DNA from 2 places in the Neomoorella humiferrea genome. Region 2 is predicted to be linked to the other one. Evidence: riboswitches for the same ligand, from Rfam matches in the RefSeq annotation. Region 2 holds a riboswitch; the other holds the start of a gene.
What was found. Region 2 has a riboswitch for cyclic di-GMP ahead of MHFGQ_RS00350 (HD domain-containing phosphohydrolase). Riboswitches for the same ligand answer to the same signal wherever they lie in the genome.
Positions count from the first base shown of each region.

Region 1: another riboswitch for cyclic di-GMP. It lies ahead of MHFGQ_RS08205 (type II secretion system F family protein); the one in region 2 lies ahead of MHFGQ_RS00350 (HD domain-containing phosphohydrolase).

Region 1 is NZ_CP136419.1:1,573,191-1,580,604, reverse strand. It holds gene MHFGQ_RS08215 (GspE/PulE family protein) at 1-1,357, shown strand, start outside; gene MHFGQ_RS08210 (type IV pilus twitching motility protein PilT) at 1,525-2,544, shown strand; cyclic di-GMP riboswitch class I at 2,600-2,683, shown strand; gene MHFGQ_RS08205 (type II secretion system F family protein) at 2,739-3,947, shown strand; gene MHFGQ_RS08200 (prepilin-type N-terminal cleavage/methylation domain-containing protein) at 4,192-4,749, shown strand; gene MHFGQ_RS08195 (type II secretion system protein) at 5,054-5,632, shown strand; gene MHFGQ_RS08190 (prepilin-type N-terminal cleavage/methylation domain-containing protein) at 5,787-6,419, shown strand; gene MHFGQ_RS08185 (prepilin peptidase) at 6,669-7,412, shown strand.
Region 2 is NZ_CP136419.1:55,517-62,930, forward strand. It holds gene MHFGQ_RS00330 (electron transfer flavoprotein subunit alpha/FixB family protein) at 1-913, shown strand, start outside; gene MHFGQ_RS00335 (FAD-dependent oxidoreductase) at 933-2,231, shown strand; gene MHFGQ_RS00340 (4Fe-4S dicluster domain-containing protein) at 2,231-2,509, shown strand; gene MHFGQ_RS00345 (ferritin-like domain-containing protein) at 2,554-2,742, shown strand; cyclic di-GMP riboswitch class I at 3,408-3,495, shown strand; gene MHFGQ_RS00350 (HD domain-containing phosphohydrolase) at 3,611-4,390, shown strand; gene MHFGQ_RS00355 (ATP-binding protein) at 4,411-5,676, shown strand; gene MHFGQ_RS00360 (STAS domain-containing protein) at 5,702-6,031, shown strand; gene MHFGQ_RS00365 (PP2C family protein-serine/threonine phosphatase) at 6,032-6,769, shown strand; gene MHFGQ_RS00370 (STAS domain-containing protein) at 6,747-7,070, shown strand; gene MHFGQ_RS00375 (DUF342 domain-containing protein) at 7,077-7,414, shown strand, end outside.

The DNA of each region.
Region 1 (7,414 bases), 1.2 Mb from region 2:
CCTGGTAGCCATGGCCGACCCCTTGAACCTGCTGGCCCTGGACGACCTGCGCCTGGCTACCGGCAAGGAGATCATGCCGGCTATAGCTGCTGAAAGGGAAATTGAAGAGGCTTTGAGCAGGTTCTGGCAGAAGGAAACTGCTGCCAGCATGAGCGAGGCGGCCGCCGCTGCCCTGGAAGCTCCCGGTGCCGGCGGTACCGAAGGGGCACCGGCTGTACGGCTGGTTAACAGCTTTATCCAGCAGGCAATCCAGATGCGGGCCAGCGATATCCACATCGAACCCCAGGAGGGGGAGGTGCGCGTACGCCTGCGGGTGGATGGCCTGCTGCGGGAGTTAACCCGCCTGCCCCTGGGGGTTCTAAGCAGCCTGATCTCCAGGATCAAGATCATGGCGGGCATGGATATTGCCGAAAAGCGCCTTCCCCAGGACGGTCGATTTCAGTTTACCCTGGGTAAACGCAACGTCGACCTGCGGGTTTCCAGCCTGCCCACAGTTTACGGGGAAAAGATCGTTCTGCGCTTGCTGGACCAGGAGGCCATGCTCCTCTCCCTGGACGACCTGGGATTTTTGCCGGCCATAAAAGAACGCTTTGAGAATCTCATCCACAGTTCCTACGGCATGCTCCTCATTACCGGTCCCACTGGTAGCGGTAAGACGACGACCCTCTATGCCACCCTTAACATTTTAAGCTCGCCGGAAAAAAACATCATTACCATTGAAGACCCGGTAGAATACCTGCTGCCCGGCATCAACCAGGTGCGGGTCAATCCCAAGGCAGGCTTGACCTTTGCCTCCGGGCTGCGGTCTATCCTGCGCCAGGATCCCGATATCATTATGGTAGGAGAAATTCGCGACCGGGAAACGGCAGACATCGCCGTCCGGGCGGCGACCACCGGCCATCTGGTGTTCAGCACCCTTCATACCAATGACGCTGCCGGGGCCGTCACCCGCCTCTTAGATATGGGCGTTGAACCTTACCTGGTCAACTCTTCCCTTATCGGCGTAGTGGCCCAGCGGCTGGTACGCCGGCTCTGCCCCCACTGCCGGGAGATTTACCGGCCCGAACCGGGGTCTTTGGAAAAGACCTGGCTGCCAGCAGTAGAAGAACTCTGGCGGGGTCGGGGTTGCCAGCGCTGCAGCTTTACCGGTTATGCCGGCCGGACGGCCATCCAGGAGGTACTGGTGATGAATGAAGAACTCCGCAGCCTGGTGACCGCCAAGGCACCGGCCATGACTCTGAAAGAGGCGGCCGTAGCTGCCGGTATGGTGCCTTTAATCGAGGACGGCTTGGAAAAAGTCCGCCAGGGAATTACCACGGTAAGTGAAGTCCTGCGTGTTTCCCTGGGCGGTTTGTAAAGACCAGACTGTACTGTCCCGGGTGGCATATACTTCCATTGATCTTGAATTCATAGTCCTGCCCTTTGCAGTTAGCCCGGCACCATACGTTGTTTATTAACATTGGTAGCAGTTGGCTATTAAAAATCCTTGCGTTTGTTATCCTGGCTTTATCCGGGAGGATTAAAATGTTCGACATTGAAACCATCCTACGGGCGGCGGCTGCCGCCGGGGCCTCCGATGTCCATCTCTCTGTTGGCCTGCCGCCGGTTTTCCGGGTCCACGGCGAACTCCAGGTTCAGCGCCAGTGGGAGCCCCTTGATGCCGGGATGACGGCCGCCCTGGTACGGCCTATGGTGGGCGAGAGGTGGGAGGTATTGCAAGAGCGGGGAGAAATAGACCTGGCTTACTCCCTGCCCGGCGTAAGCCGTTTCCGGGTCAATGTCTTTCACCAGCGGGGGAGCGTTAGCGCAGCCATCCGCCTTATACCCAGGGAAATACCCAGCCTGGAAACCCTGGGATTACCGCCGGTGGTGGCCGAGCTGGCGGAACGACAGCACGGCCTGGTCCTGGTGACGGGGCCGACGGGTAGCGGCAAGTCCACCACCCTGGCGGCCATGGTGGATAAAATCAACCGGGAACGCAGCTGCCATATTATTACCCTGGAAGACCCCATCGAATACCTGCACCAGCACCGCCGTAGCATCGTCAACCAGCGGGAAGTGGGTTCAGATACCCGTTCCTTTGCCAGTGCCCTGCGGGCCGCCCTGCGTCAGGACCCGGATGTTATCCTGGTCGGCGAGATGCGCGATCTGGAGACCATTGCCACGGCCATCACGGCCGCGGAAACGGGCCACCTGGTCCTGGCGACTTTACATACCAGCAGTGCCATCCAGAGCGTGGACCGGATCATTGACGTTTTCCCGCCCCACCAGCAGGGACAGGTCCGTATCCAGCTGGCTGACACCCTGGAAGGGGTTATCACCCAGCAGCTTTTACCGCGGGCCGATAGGAAGGGTCGGGTCGCCGCCGTGGAAGTGCTGATTGCTACCCCGGCTGTCAAGAATCTGATCCGCGAGGGTAAAACCCACCAGATTGTTTCCAGCATGCAGACGGGAGCCCGCTACGGCATGCAGACCATGGACATGGCTCTGCGGCAGCTGGTCACCAGAGGGGTAATAACGGATAGAGAATTAAACAATGGTTAACGGAGCCAGGATTAGCAGGAACTTGCCTTTTTATGACGAATTAATGTCCATATATCCTCGTTCAAGGCAAACCTGGCGAAAGCCAGGGGCGCAAAGCTACGGGCCTGTAGACGCTGTCCATGGCCGCCGGGCTGCCGGGGAAGAGTTCTATCTTTCCCTGTTGCCGGTGGCTATTTATATTTTGGAGGGAAAGCATGAATTTTGCCTACCGGGGAAGGGATGCCAGGGGGAATGCAGTTAGCGGGACAATTGAAGCGGAAAGCCAGGAACTGGCCATCAGGGAACTGCGCCGGCAAGGGATTTTTATTACTTACTGCCGGCCGGCAGTTGTAACCCCAGCGAGGGACTGGCGGCGCCTTCTCCGGCGTCCGGTATCCCGTCGCGACCTGGCCCTCTTCAGCCGCCAGCTGGCGACCATGCTGGGGGCTGGCCTGCCGATTGTGACGGCCTTGCATATTTTACAGCGACAGGCAGAAAATCCTTCTCTGCGAGAAAGTATCGGTATGCTTCTCCAGGACCTGGAGTCCGGGGAGGCCTTTTATCGGGCCCTGGAACGGCAGCCCCGGGTCTTCCCGCCTATTTTCATTCACACCGTAGAGGCCGGTGAACTGGGTGGGGCCCTGGACGAGACCCTGGAGCGCCTGGCCGGGCACCTGGAACGGGAACATGAGGTAGAGGAAAAGGTCAAGTCAGCCCTGACCTACCCGGCGATAGTCAGCATGGTTGCCCTGCTGGTAGTTATTTTTCTCCTGACTTATGTCCTGCCTTCCTTCCAGGTCATGTTGAACAGCTTGCAGGTGCCCTTGCCCTGGCCGACGCGCCTGGTTATGGGGCTAAGTGAAGGGTTACGGCGCTTGTGGCCTTTTCTGGTCCTTTTCCTGGCCGGCGCCAGTTACGGGTTTTACCGCTGGCAGCAAAGGCCAGCGGGGCGCTACCAGGTCGACCGTTTGTTCCTTCGTTTACCAATTTTCGGTCCCCTGCATCATAAGGCGGTTCTATCTCGTTTCAGCCGTACCCTGGGTACCCTCCTGCACAGCGGTGTACCGGTCCTGCTGGCCCTGGAAATAGTGCGGCGTACGGTGGGCAATGCTGTGGTGGCTGGCGCGGTGGAGCGGGCGGCAGAAAGCGTTCGCGATGGGCAGAGCCTGGCGACTCCACTGGAAGCGAGCGGCGTCTTCCCTCCCATGGTGGTGGAGATGATTACGGTAGGCGAGGAAACTGGGGCCCTGGATGCCATGCTAGAACGAGTGGCGACTCTTTATGAGCAGGAGTTGGAGGCGGTCGTGGCCCGCCTGGCCTCACTCATAGAACCAATCCTGATTGTCGGGCTTGGTGGCATTGTGGGGGTGATCGTAATTTCGGTCTTTCTGCCCTACTTTCAGATGCTGGGCGGCATAAGGTAGAGGCGCGGGGGTATCTTTTTTCTCGTTTTGCCGGTGGCTATCCTAGCAGCCTGCCCTCATGACAATGCCCTGGCCGGCGGTTCAATGTCGAGGAGTGCCAGGATAACTCTGCATCCTGCCGCGTTTGAGATCGGGGATAATAATGCGGGTAAGAGGGGGGTGATTTACTTGTAGGTTTCCCCGGCGGGCTGGCAGCAGGAAAGCAAAAAGCGCAGGCAAAAAAATCAAGGAGGTTGATTTATTTATGTGGCAGAGACTGAAAAAGGCGCGGGACCAGCGGGGTTTCACCCTTGTCGAGCTTCTGGTGGTCATCGCCATCATCGGCATCCTGGCCGCCATCATCGCACCCAACGCCTTCAAGGCCATCGAAAAGGGCAAGGTGGCGGCGGCGGAAGCGGATTATAAGGCGATTAAGGCAGCGGTGCTGAATGCGTATACAGATACCGGGACTTGGCCGCCGTCGTCAACAGATTGGGGTGTAGATCCTGGCCTTGTGGACAAAAATAAGTGGAGTGGGGGTGCCCCGTCTACATGGAACGGCCCCTACCTGGAAAGGTGGAAGGACAAGAACCCTTGGGGCGGAAAATACTATTACGGACAGGGTGCTCCTCCTGACGGCAGCTGGAGTTGGGGAACAACAGCTAGGTGGCTTCAGTTGGAAAATGTGCCAGGTGTTAAAAGTGACGGTACCCTTCAAGATGGCAGCTCTGCAATGATTTTACAACAAGACCTTGGTACAGATGTTGTAAAAGCAAAATCAGGTAGCACTGTCCTTTACATTTTGATTTCGAAAGACGAGTAAGGTTTCTTTAATAAAGAAAACAGACGGGGTTTTTAGCAAGACAGCAGGAGTTCTGGCCTTAACGGCCCAGAAAGAGCGGCAGCCTCGGTGTGATACGGTGCCGGGGCTGCCGCAGCACCCTGTGCAACATTAGTGGCGCGGGTGGTATGACTTAAGAAGGTTGGCGGTAGTAGCCAGCTGGTTACCGTGATGTCGAAGCCGACTCTGGTATACGCGAATGGCGCAAATGATAGGAGCAAGACTTTTGGTTTGCAGTTGCTGCGCTGTCGGCGGTCCGCGTGTTTTGGTGGAGGAAGGTGGGCAAGTGAATGTGGGCTTAACCTGTCTTCGCCGGGACAGCCGCGGCTTCACCCTGGTAGAGCTTCTGGTAGTTATCGCCATCATCGGCATCCTGGCCGCCATCATCGCCCTCAATGCTTTTAGGGCAGTGGAGAAGTCTAAAATTTCCAGAACGATTCGGGATATGACCGCCTTAAAGTCGGCGGTGCTGGCCTTTTATGCCGATGTGGGTTTCTTCCCGGCTGACCCGGAGCCCTGGCACCAAGATCCAGGTCTGGGAGTAAAACCGGACACTGTTACTTATAGGGCTGATACAATCGCGGCTATGGGCTTGACGGAGCAGGAATATCGAGATAGACTTAATTCCCGCTGGCAGGGACCTTATCTAGATTTCTCCCTAACCCAGAAGACCGCCTGGGGAGGCAGGTACGATTATGAGTGCTGGCCCGGACAGGGAATCTTTGTAACTATTCATGAAATCCCCGAGGCCAGCGCCGACAAACTGGCGGAACTGAGTCCCTTTGAAGTTTATTATAAGGGGCAAGATGATGTTAATCCTAGTTTGCACAAAGTTACCTTAAAGATTACCGATTGGATTTACTAAGCGGTGGCACCGCAATGGTAAGGCCAGGACAGCAGCGGGTTGCTTAACAAACTGCCGTCCGTCTTTATTTAGACCTGCCTGAATTATGCTCTTGCTGGCATTTTTTCAGGGGTCCCCCAGCCTAAACGAACAGAAAATGCAGGGTGCATTTAAAGTGTTTTATATTCTAAGGCAAAAACTGAACAACCAACGTGGCTTCACCCTGGTGGAGCTTCTGGTGGTCATCGCCATCATTGGGGTGCTGGCGGCCATCATTACCCCTAATGCGTTCAGGGCTATAGAGAAGAGTAAGGTTTCCAGGGCGGTTGCGGATCTTCGAGCAATCAGTAACGCGGCAATGACCTACTACGCCGATGTGGGAGACCTTCCGGGATCTAAAGGACACCCTCCTGGTGAGCCTTTGCAGAATGGAAGCGATCCCGGATTCGTTCGCAAGCCTGATAGCTCGTGGCAAACGGATAATCCCAATGTTGGTTATGGAGGAAACCTGGCTGCGTGGGATGGCCCGTACCTTGAGAAGTGGCCGTCACATCATCCCTGGGGTGACGTCTACACCTGGAATTACTGGCGCGATTACCCTGTACCGGGAACAGGCATGACGGTAAGCAAGGTGGGAATTGTAACGCTGGAGGATTACGGTCACATTCCTCGTGAATCGTTGGAGGCGATTGACAGGATCTTGGATGATGGCGATTTATCGAGGGGCTATGTGTTTTACCAGCAGAGTGGCGGTGGTGTTGATTACAATGGTAACGGTTACCTCCAGGTAGTAGTGGCTACGCAATAAAGAGGGGTTAATAGTGATTAATTCATCAAACTTGCAGCGAGACAACCGCGGCTTTACCCTGATAGAACTAGTTAAGATTTGGGAGCAGATGTTGTCAAGTTTAACAGCAGTATTACCTACATTTTGATTCTACATTTTGATTTCTAAGGACCAGTAAGGGGCTTGTCGTGGCGTAAGATTGACATAAGATTATTCATGGATAAGCAAAAAGTGATTAAGCAATTTTTGTAGGAGTAAAAGGAAAAAGTCATGCTGGTGTTTTTTTTCTTAGCGGGTCTTTTTATCGGTAGTTTCCTCAACGTGGTCATCTATCGCCTGCCGCGCGGAGAAACGGTGGTCTGGGGCCGTTCCCGCTGCCCGGCTTGCGGGCGTGCGCTGGCCTGGTACGACCTTATACCCGTATTAAGCTACCTACTCTTGCGGGGCAGGTGCCGTTACTGCCGCCTGCCGATTTCCCCTCGATACCCTTTAGTCGAGCTTGTCACGGGCGTGGTATTTACCACCCTTTTTTATAATTTCGGCCTCTCCTGGCTCCTGGTAAAATACCTTTTTCTAAGCGCCGTGCTGGTAGCCGCCAGCTTCATCGATCTGGAGCACTACCTGATCCCTGACTGCCTCGTGGTGACCGGTGCCTGCGGTGGTATTCTTTTAAGCCTGCTGGCGCGGGATGTGGGGTTCTGGGCTGCGTTAGGGGGAATTGCTGCGGCAGCAGGATTTTTGCTGCTGGTTGCCGTAATTAGTAATGGTGGCATGGGCGGCGGGGATGTCAAGCTTGCAGGTATGGTGGGGCTTTATCTAGGCTGGCCCCTGGCATCTCTGGCTCTTTTCCTTTCCCTGGTCACAGGTGGCCTGGCGGGCGTTTGCTTGCTGGTTTCCGGCCGGAAAAAGCGGCAGGACCCCCTTCCTTTCGCGCCTTTTATCACCATAGGGGGACTGCTGGCGTTGTTTTTTGGCGAGAAAATGTTGCACTGGTATCTTGTTAGGTTTATGTAAAG
Region 2 (7,414 bases):
ACATGAAGTAAAACATCTGGTATCCGAGGTATGGGCTTACGGCGCGGACAAGGTTTACTTAATCGAGGATCCTGTTCTTCAGTTCTATCGTACAGCTCCTTATGCCCGCGCCCTGGTCCAGGCTGTTAAAGAATACCAGCCGGAAATCCTTCTTCTAGGGGCCACCAGCCTTGGTCGGGATCTATCGGGAGCCGTGGCCACCGCCCTGGGCACCGGGCTTACGGCGGACTGCACCGGCCTCGCCATCCAGCCGGAGACGCGGTTTTTAGAGCAGACTCGGCCGGCCTTTGGCGGCAACGTTATGGCCACCATTCTCTGCCGCCGTCACCGCCCCCAGATGGCCACGGTGCGACCACGGGTCATGCCCATGCCGTCCCGCCGGGAGGGCCGCCGGGGCGAACTGGTGCGGGTGGATGTGACCTTTGATGCAGATGAGGCCCGGGCCGAGGTTATCGAAATTATTACCGAAAAAAATAAAGCCGTCTATCTCGATCGGGCGGAGATTATCGTCGCCGGCGGGCGCGGTGTTGGGTCGAAAGAGAATTTTGCCCTTCTGGAAGAACTGGCAGGTGTCCTGGGCGGCACCCTGGCTGCGTCCAGGGCGGCGGTAGAAGCCGGGTGGCTGCCTCCGGAGTATCAGGTAGGACAGACGGGAGTCACGGTGCGCCCGAAGATTTATTTTGCCATCGGCATTTCCGGGGCCATCCAGCACCTGGTGGGTATGCAGGGCGCCGATGTCATCGTGGCCGTTAACAATGACCCTGATGCCCCCATTTTTAAAATTGCCACCTATGGCATCGTCGGCGATTTCCGGGAAGTAGTTCCGGCTTTAACGGCGGAATTTCGTCTTCGTCTGGATCCGGCACCGGGGCCGGGTAGAGCCCCCGGGGCGGAAGGTTCCGGTTCATATTAAGTGTGCAGGGGGCAAGATTATGGCTTTAAGGTTTGAGGCAGTCGTAGTCGGAGCCGGGCCCGCGGGCCTGGCGGCGGCCATTGTCCTGGCCCGGGCCGGGGTGGAGGTAGTTATTTTCGAACGCGGCGAGCATCCGGGAAGCAAGAACGTTATGGGCGGGGTCCTTTACCGCCACCCCACCGAAGCGGTGGTTCCCGGGTTTTACCGTGAGGCGCCCCTAGAGCGGCCGGTGGTTGAACAGCGCTTGTGGTTGCTGACTGATGACGCGGCCCTGACCCTGGGGTATAAAAATACTGTCTTTGGCGCCGAGCCGTACAACGCCTTTACCGTTTTAAGGGCCCGCTTCGACCGCTGGCTGGCGGCACAGGCTGTGGCGGCCGGGGCCCTCTTGATCAATGAAACCGTTGTCGAGGACCTCCTCTGGGAGAAGGACCGCGTCGTAGGGGTGAAGACGGGACGGGCCGAAGGTGACGTCCGTGCCGATGTGGTAATAATCGCCGAAGGCGCCAACTCCCTTTTAACCCAAAAAGCAGGCCTGAAAAAAGACGGCACCAATACCAACCAGCTGGCTGTAGCCGTGAAAGAAATCATTGCTCTGCCCCGGGAAAAGATTGAAGACCGCTTTAACCTGGAAGAAGGCCAGGGTTGTACCATCGAACTTTTGGGAGACGCCACCAAGGGCATGATGGGCACGGCCTTTATCTATACCAACAAAGACTCCCTATCCGTAGGGGTGGGTGTTCTCCTTTCGAGCCTCATCCGGCGGCGTTTAAACCCCAACGATCTCCTGGAGCACTTAAAAAGTCATCCCATGATCCGGCGGTTGTTGAGCGGCGGCGAGATTAGGGAATACCAGGCCCACCTGATTCCTGAAGGCGGCTACCGGGCCATTCCCAGGCTCTATGGTAACGGCGTTCTGGTGGTCGGCGACGCCGCCATGCTGGTCAACGGCATCCACCGCGAGGGGTCGAATCTTGCCATGACTTCCGGATTGCTGGCGGCGCAGGCCGTCCTGGCCGCCCGGGAAAAGGGCGACTACAGCGCGGCCACCCTAGCGCGCTACCGAGATATGCTGGAGGAGAGCTTTGTCTTGCAAGATCTAAAAAAGTATCAAGATGCTCCCTTTTTCTTTGACCAAAATCCCCACTTTTTCATCCTTTACCCCCAACTCCTTTCCCGGGCGGCCAGGGAGTTCTTGACCGTCGACAATGTACCCAAGCGGGAAAAGCAGAAGCGCATTTGGAGGGAAATTACGGCCGAACGCAGCCGTATACAACTGGCCGGGGACCTTTACCGCCTCTGGAAGGTGATGGGATGATGCGCCTGGAAGATAAACTTTTCCTCAACCGCTACCAGACGGATAAACACCCTCACTTAAGGATCAAAGACCGGGAAGTTTGCCGTCACTGTGAAGGCAAGCCATGCACCTTTATTTGTCCGGCCCGGGTATATGTTTGGAATGACAGGGAGGAGAGGATCGAAACGGCCTACGAGGGTTGTGTGGAATGCGGCACCTGCCGCTATGGCTGTGCCCATGATAACATCGACTGGCGTTATCCCCGCGGCGGCTTCGGCATCCTTTATAAATATGGATAAACTTTCATGGGCAGCTTTGCTAGGAAAACTATAGAAGTGTTCCCGTGACCATCGAGCAGATCATCAAGCTCCTCAACCTGGACCTGTCCTGGGAATATGCAGCCATGATCCAGTATATCCAGCACGCCAGCATGCTTACCGCTCCCCAGTATGTGGCCATTATTGATGAAGGGCTTCAGCATGCCCGGGATGAACACGAACATGCCGTAAAGCTGAGTGACAAAATCCAGTAACTTGGCGGCATCCCGACGGTCCAGGTGCAGGAAATCAAAATCTCCCTCAATGACGTCGAAATGTTGCGCCAGGACTGGGGGTCGAGTATGACGCCCCGAACCGTTAACTGCAGCGTATTGAACAACTGGAAGCCTTAAAATTGTACGACGTCGCCCAGGTCATCAGGAAAATTGCCGTAGTGGAGCAGGAACATATTCTTGACCTGGAGAAGGCCCTGGGCACTCAGAAGGTAAGATAACTAGCAATTTGCGGCAGGGGTAAATTGACATTACTTTTTCCTAAGAGAAGGAATTTGTTGAGCGAGGTCGAATAAAAAATATTATAGCAACTGATTGGAGGATAATTTCTGTGCTGGCAAAGTGTATAACAGAAATTAACATAAAAAACAAAAATAGCCAATGGGGGGGGGGGGGGGGGGATTATATGCCTTGATTGTAAATATTTGGAAAAAGATCTCCCCTCTATTAGCCCCCTTAAAATTATTGCCAATAACATTCCTTCCAACCTCTCCACTGTTACCTTCCATAACACCTCCAGGAACGAAAATTTCCATGTAATTTTTTGGGAGAAATATCCGGGGGTGATTGGACTACCGTCACCGTTCCTTCTCCCTCGCTCCCAGGGTTCCCTAAGAGATATCTATCTCTTAAAGCAAATAAATTAAAGTGTTTAAGGGCAAACCACTCGAAAGGGTGGGACGCAAAGCCATGGGTCTGTAGCCACTATGTTGGTATGACTGCCAGGCTGCCACTTTAAAGTCGGTTTTTAATTTTTCCTTAACTTTTAAAGGGTTTAAAGGGCAGCCAGGCAAATTGCTCGTGGCTGCCTTTGCTATTTCTAGATGGAAGGAAGGCGGGGGGCGGGTTTATGCAAAGGGATATGGTTACCAAAATTTTACTAGAGATTCGCCGGTACTGGCCGGCCCTGTACTTACACTCAGCTGCGGTGGCCAACTTTGCCTTAAGGATAGCCATGGAGCTGGGAATAGAAGCCCGTCATTGCCAGGACGTGTTAACGGGTGCCCTCTTGCATGATGCCGGCAAAATGCATGTAAGTTTGGAGATATTGACGAAACCGGGGCCACTGACAGAGGCAGAATGGGGGCAGATGAAAAAGCATACCGACTATGGGGCCGACTGGGTGGAACAAAGAGGGGGCAACGATGAGGTGGTAGCAGTTATTCGCTACCATCATGAATGGTGGAATGGAAACGGTTATGCCGGCCTTAAATATGAACAGATCCCCCTGCTGGCCAGGATAGTAACCATCGCCGACGCTTTGGATGCCATGACGGCGTCGCGCCCATATCGTAAGGCGATTGCAATTAGTGAAGCCCTGATGGAAATACATAGCGGGAAAGGATTGCAATTTGACCCGGACATATTAACCGTCTTAAGGCAAAAGGCCACCTACGAACCGGCAACCTACCAGGAACCCCGCACCCTTGCCAGGCAAATCGAAGTAGAAAAAGAATGGCTCGCGAGGTTAATTAAGATTTACGGCGATCTTACCCATCCTTTAATAATTGCCCAAAGTCACTGGTTGGACAAGTTGGTGTTAAGCATTTATAAGTTACAAGAAGGGAAAAGAAAGGAAAAACCTCTCTTTATGGGAGAAAGAGAATTTTTAAACCTGACTAAAAACTAGAGCAGTGGAGGGGGGCAGGTGTGCAGGAGTGTAGCCAGTGTACCCGCAAGACCCCAAATCGTTCTTGCGTCGATTGCGATTATTTCATGAGTCCCGGCCCTTTACGCCGGAAGCCACCGGTGCCCATAGGCATTAGCCTGGTTGCCGCCGATGGTAAACGTTATGCTGGCCGTATCCTCGTATTGAATACCATGGAACTGGGCCTGGAAACCCAAGCTCCCGTTCCCGGTCAATATCGAATTTATTTACAGCAGCATCTCAGCCTGGATGTTGCAGGGGTACCCACCAGGGGCAAGGGCAACATCCACCTTTTTGACATTTTAGCTGTTTACCGGGGTGAGGAAACAGCCAGCCGCCTGGGTAATGAAGAATACCGTTTGCTGACGGATAGCACCGGGGACTTCATTGAGCAAGTATCCCAATTAGTTCCCGCCCATTTACAGGAGCTGGTTAAAGAACGACTGCGTGCCGAGTTAGAAAGCTCGGAGATTTTTAACGCCATGCGGTTGGGCAAGGTGATGCGTTACGAAAAGGGGCGGTTTCGCCATCTGACAGGACAGGCTGACCTGGAACTGCCCCTGCCGGCAATAGAAAATTTAATGCGCCAGGCAATAGACCGGGGAACCCATTGCCGGGAAGTAATAGTAAGTGAAGACGGTAAAAGGATTTATGACCTGCACGGGATACCCCTTGACTCCCGGGCAGGGGGCCTGGTGGCCTTTGATCTTACCGAAATTATTGAAAAGGAAAGGCAGATGCGCCGCCAGGAGATGGTGGCCTACCGGGAAGCCGTGGCTGCCGTCACCAATGGGCGCCTGCAGCTTTTGACTTCAGAAGAAATGGTAGCTGTATTATCCCAGGGGAAGGAACTGGCAAGGGGAGTAGTTAACAAGGCTGCTGACATAGCTTTGGCTCGCAACAAGTTATGCAGTCTGTTACCCGCGGCTTTTAGCGCCCGTGCGCACGGCATGGCTTTATCTTTAACGGAGGCTTTGACCAATACCTTAAAACATGCTACGGGTGGTGAATGGGTGGTCCGGCAGACGGATGCGACCATCCGGATAATTATTCAAGACCAGGGCCAGGGAATTAAGATAAAAGATTTACCCAAAGCGGCTTTAATGCGACATTACTCCACCCAAAATTCTCTTGGTTGCGGGTTTACTTTAATGCTTTATTATGCTGATAAAGTTTATCTAACTACCGGTTCCAGGGGAACCACCCTGGTTCTGGATTTCCATCAATCAGCAGGTGAAGATAAAGAAATCTGTTCTCCAGCTTCTTAAGTAAAGAAAGAGAAGGAGCGATATTATGCTGGCAATCACTGTGACCAAGGGCGATAATGGGCGCTGTTTAAACCTTAAAGGGGAGTTAGACATGGAAACACTGGCCAAGCTGGAGCAAGCAGCAGAAGTGCAGGAAGGAGAGCGGCAATTGGAAATAAACCTGGCAGGGGTATCCTTTATAGATTCTACAGGTCTCAGGGGTTTATTAGAAATACAGCGCCGGTGGTCAATGAAGGGGGGTGAGGTACGGGTTATTAACCCCTGTCCGGAGATTGCCGAAGTTTTCCGGCTCGTAGGTATGGAAGAACTTTTAGATTGTAGCGATCAGAGCAAGGTAACCGGGGGTGAATATTAAATGTCCCTGGATACCGGTGGCAAGGGGAAACAAATAATACATGCCGGTATACAGGGTGCCGGGTGTAGTATTCCAGCAGACCTGGAAGGCGGCGACTTTTTTGATTTTATTCCCCTGGGTGAAGACCAACTTATTGTTGCTATCGGAGATGTAATGGGCAAAGGTATGCGTGCCGCCGGGCAGATGAAGGAGCTTTGTACAATCTTACATGCCTGTACCAGGAAAGATCTGTCCCTATTGGAAATCATAAATCAGCTGGCTGCAATCGGAGGAAAGCGGCTGCATCGCGCCGGTTCCTTTGCCACCCTGTGCCTTATTTCTTATGAACGGCAGCATAATTGTTTAACCTGCCTCAGCGCCGGACACCCGTCTCCGGTAATATTTTCAGGCCGTAATATCCACGTACCCCGGGTAAGGGGGGTGGCCCTGGGTTTCCTGGAAGAATACCAGGGTACTCGACCGGAACAAGTTGTCCTGTCTTGCGGCGATGTAGTTATCTTGTATACCGATGGCCTGGTAGAAGCCCGCGATGCCAATGGTCAAAATTATGGTTTAAATCGCCTTGAAGAGATAGTTGCCGCCAATACTTGCCTGGATGCAGTTGAACTCCGGGAGGTTATCTTAAATGACTTGTTTACCTTTACCGGCTGCAGGCAGCAAAGGGATGATGTAACCCTGGTAATACTTAAGAAAGACCTGGAAAGGGGGGGTGAGTGTGTTGGAGATCAAGGTAAATAAAGAAAAGGAAAAGGCCACCCTGCTGGTAGCGGGAGAATTGGACTACAGCAATGTTGCCCAGCTGCAGCAAGAGATTGCAAGGCAGGAGGCTCCCGTGGTGGAGGTAGTTCTTAAGGACCTGCAGTTTATGGATTCCTCTGGTGCCGGGATGCTTCTCAACCAGGCCAGGTTGTTGAGCCGGCAGAACCGCGTTTTAAAAATTACCCATATCCCCGCAAATATTCGCCATGACCTGGAAATAATTGGCTTTTTTCGCGTCTTAGAAACCCTTAAAGGCACCCCTCAAAGTGGAGGGGAGTGATTGCATGTGGAATCTTTAAAGACTGGAGCCCTTGAACAACCCGGGGAAAATGGCGTGGCACCCAGGGCGGCCGTAATAAACGGACAGCTGGTAATAAAACACCCGCCCGGAGGCCCTTATCCGGTGATCGTGCCCTGCCCGGGGTTGCGCCTAGTAGTAAACGGGGAAGAACGAAGCGAACCGACGCCTGTAAATGAGAAGGATAGGGTGGAAATAATCGTTCTGGATGAAAGGAGGGAAGGATACTGGCAGATAAAGGTTAGTGCGGATAAACAGGAGGCACTTTTACAGGTAAAACCCTGGGTGTTAGTCCGGCGGCAAGTGCGGGACCTGCTACCGGCGCG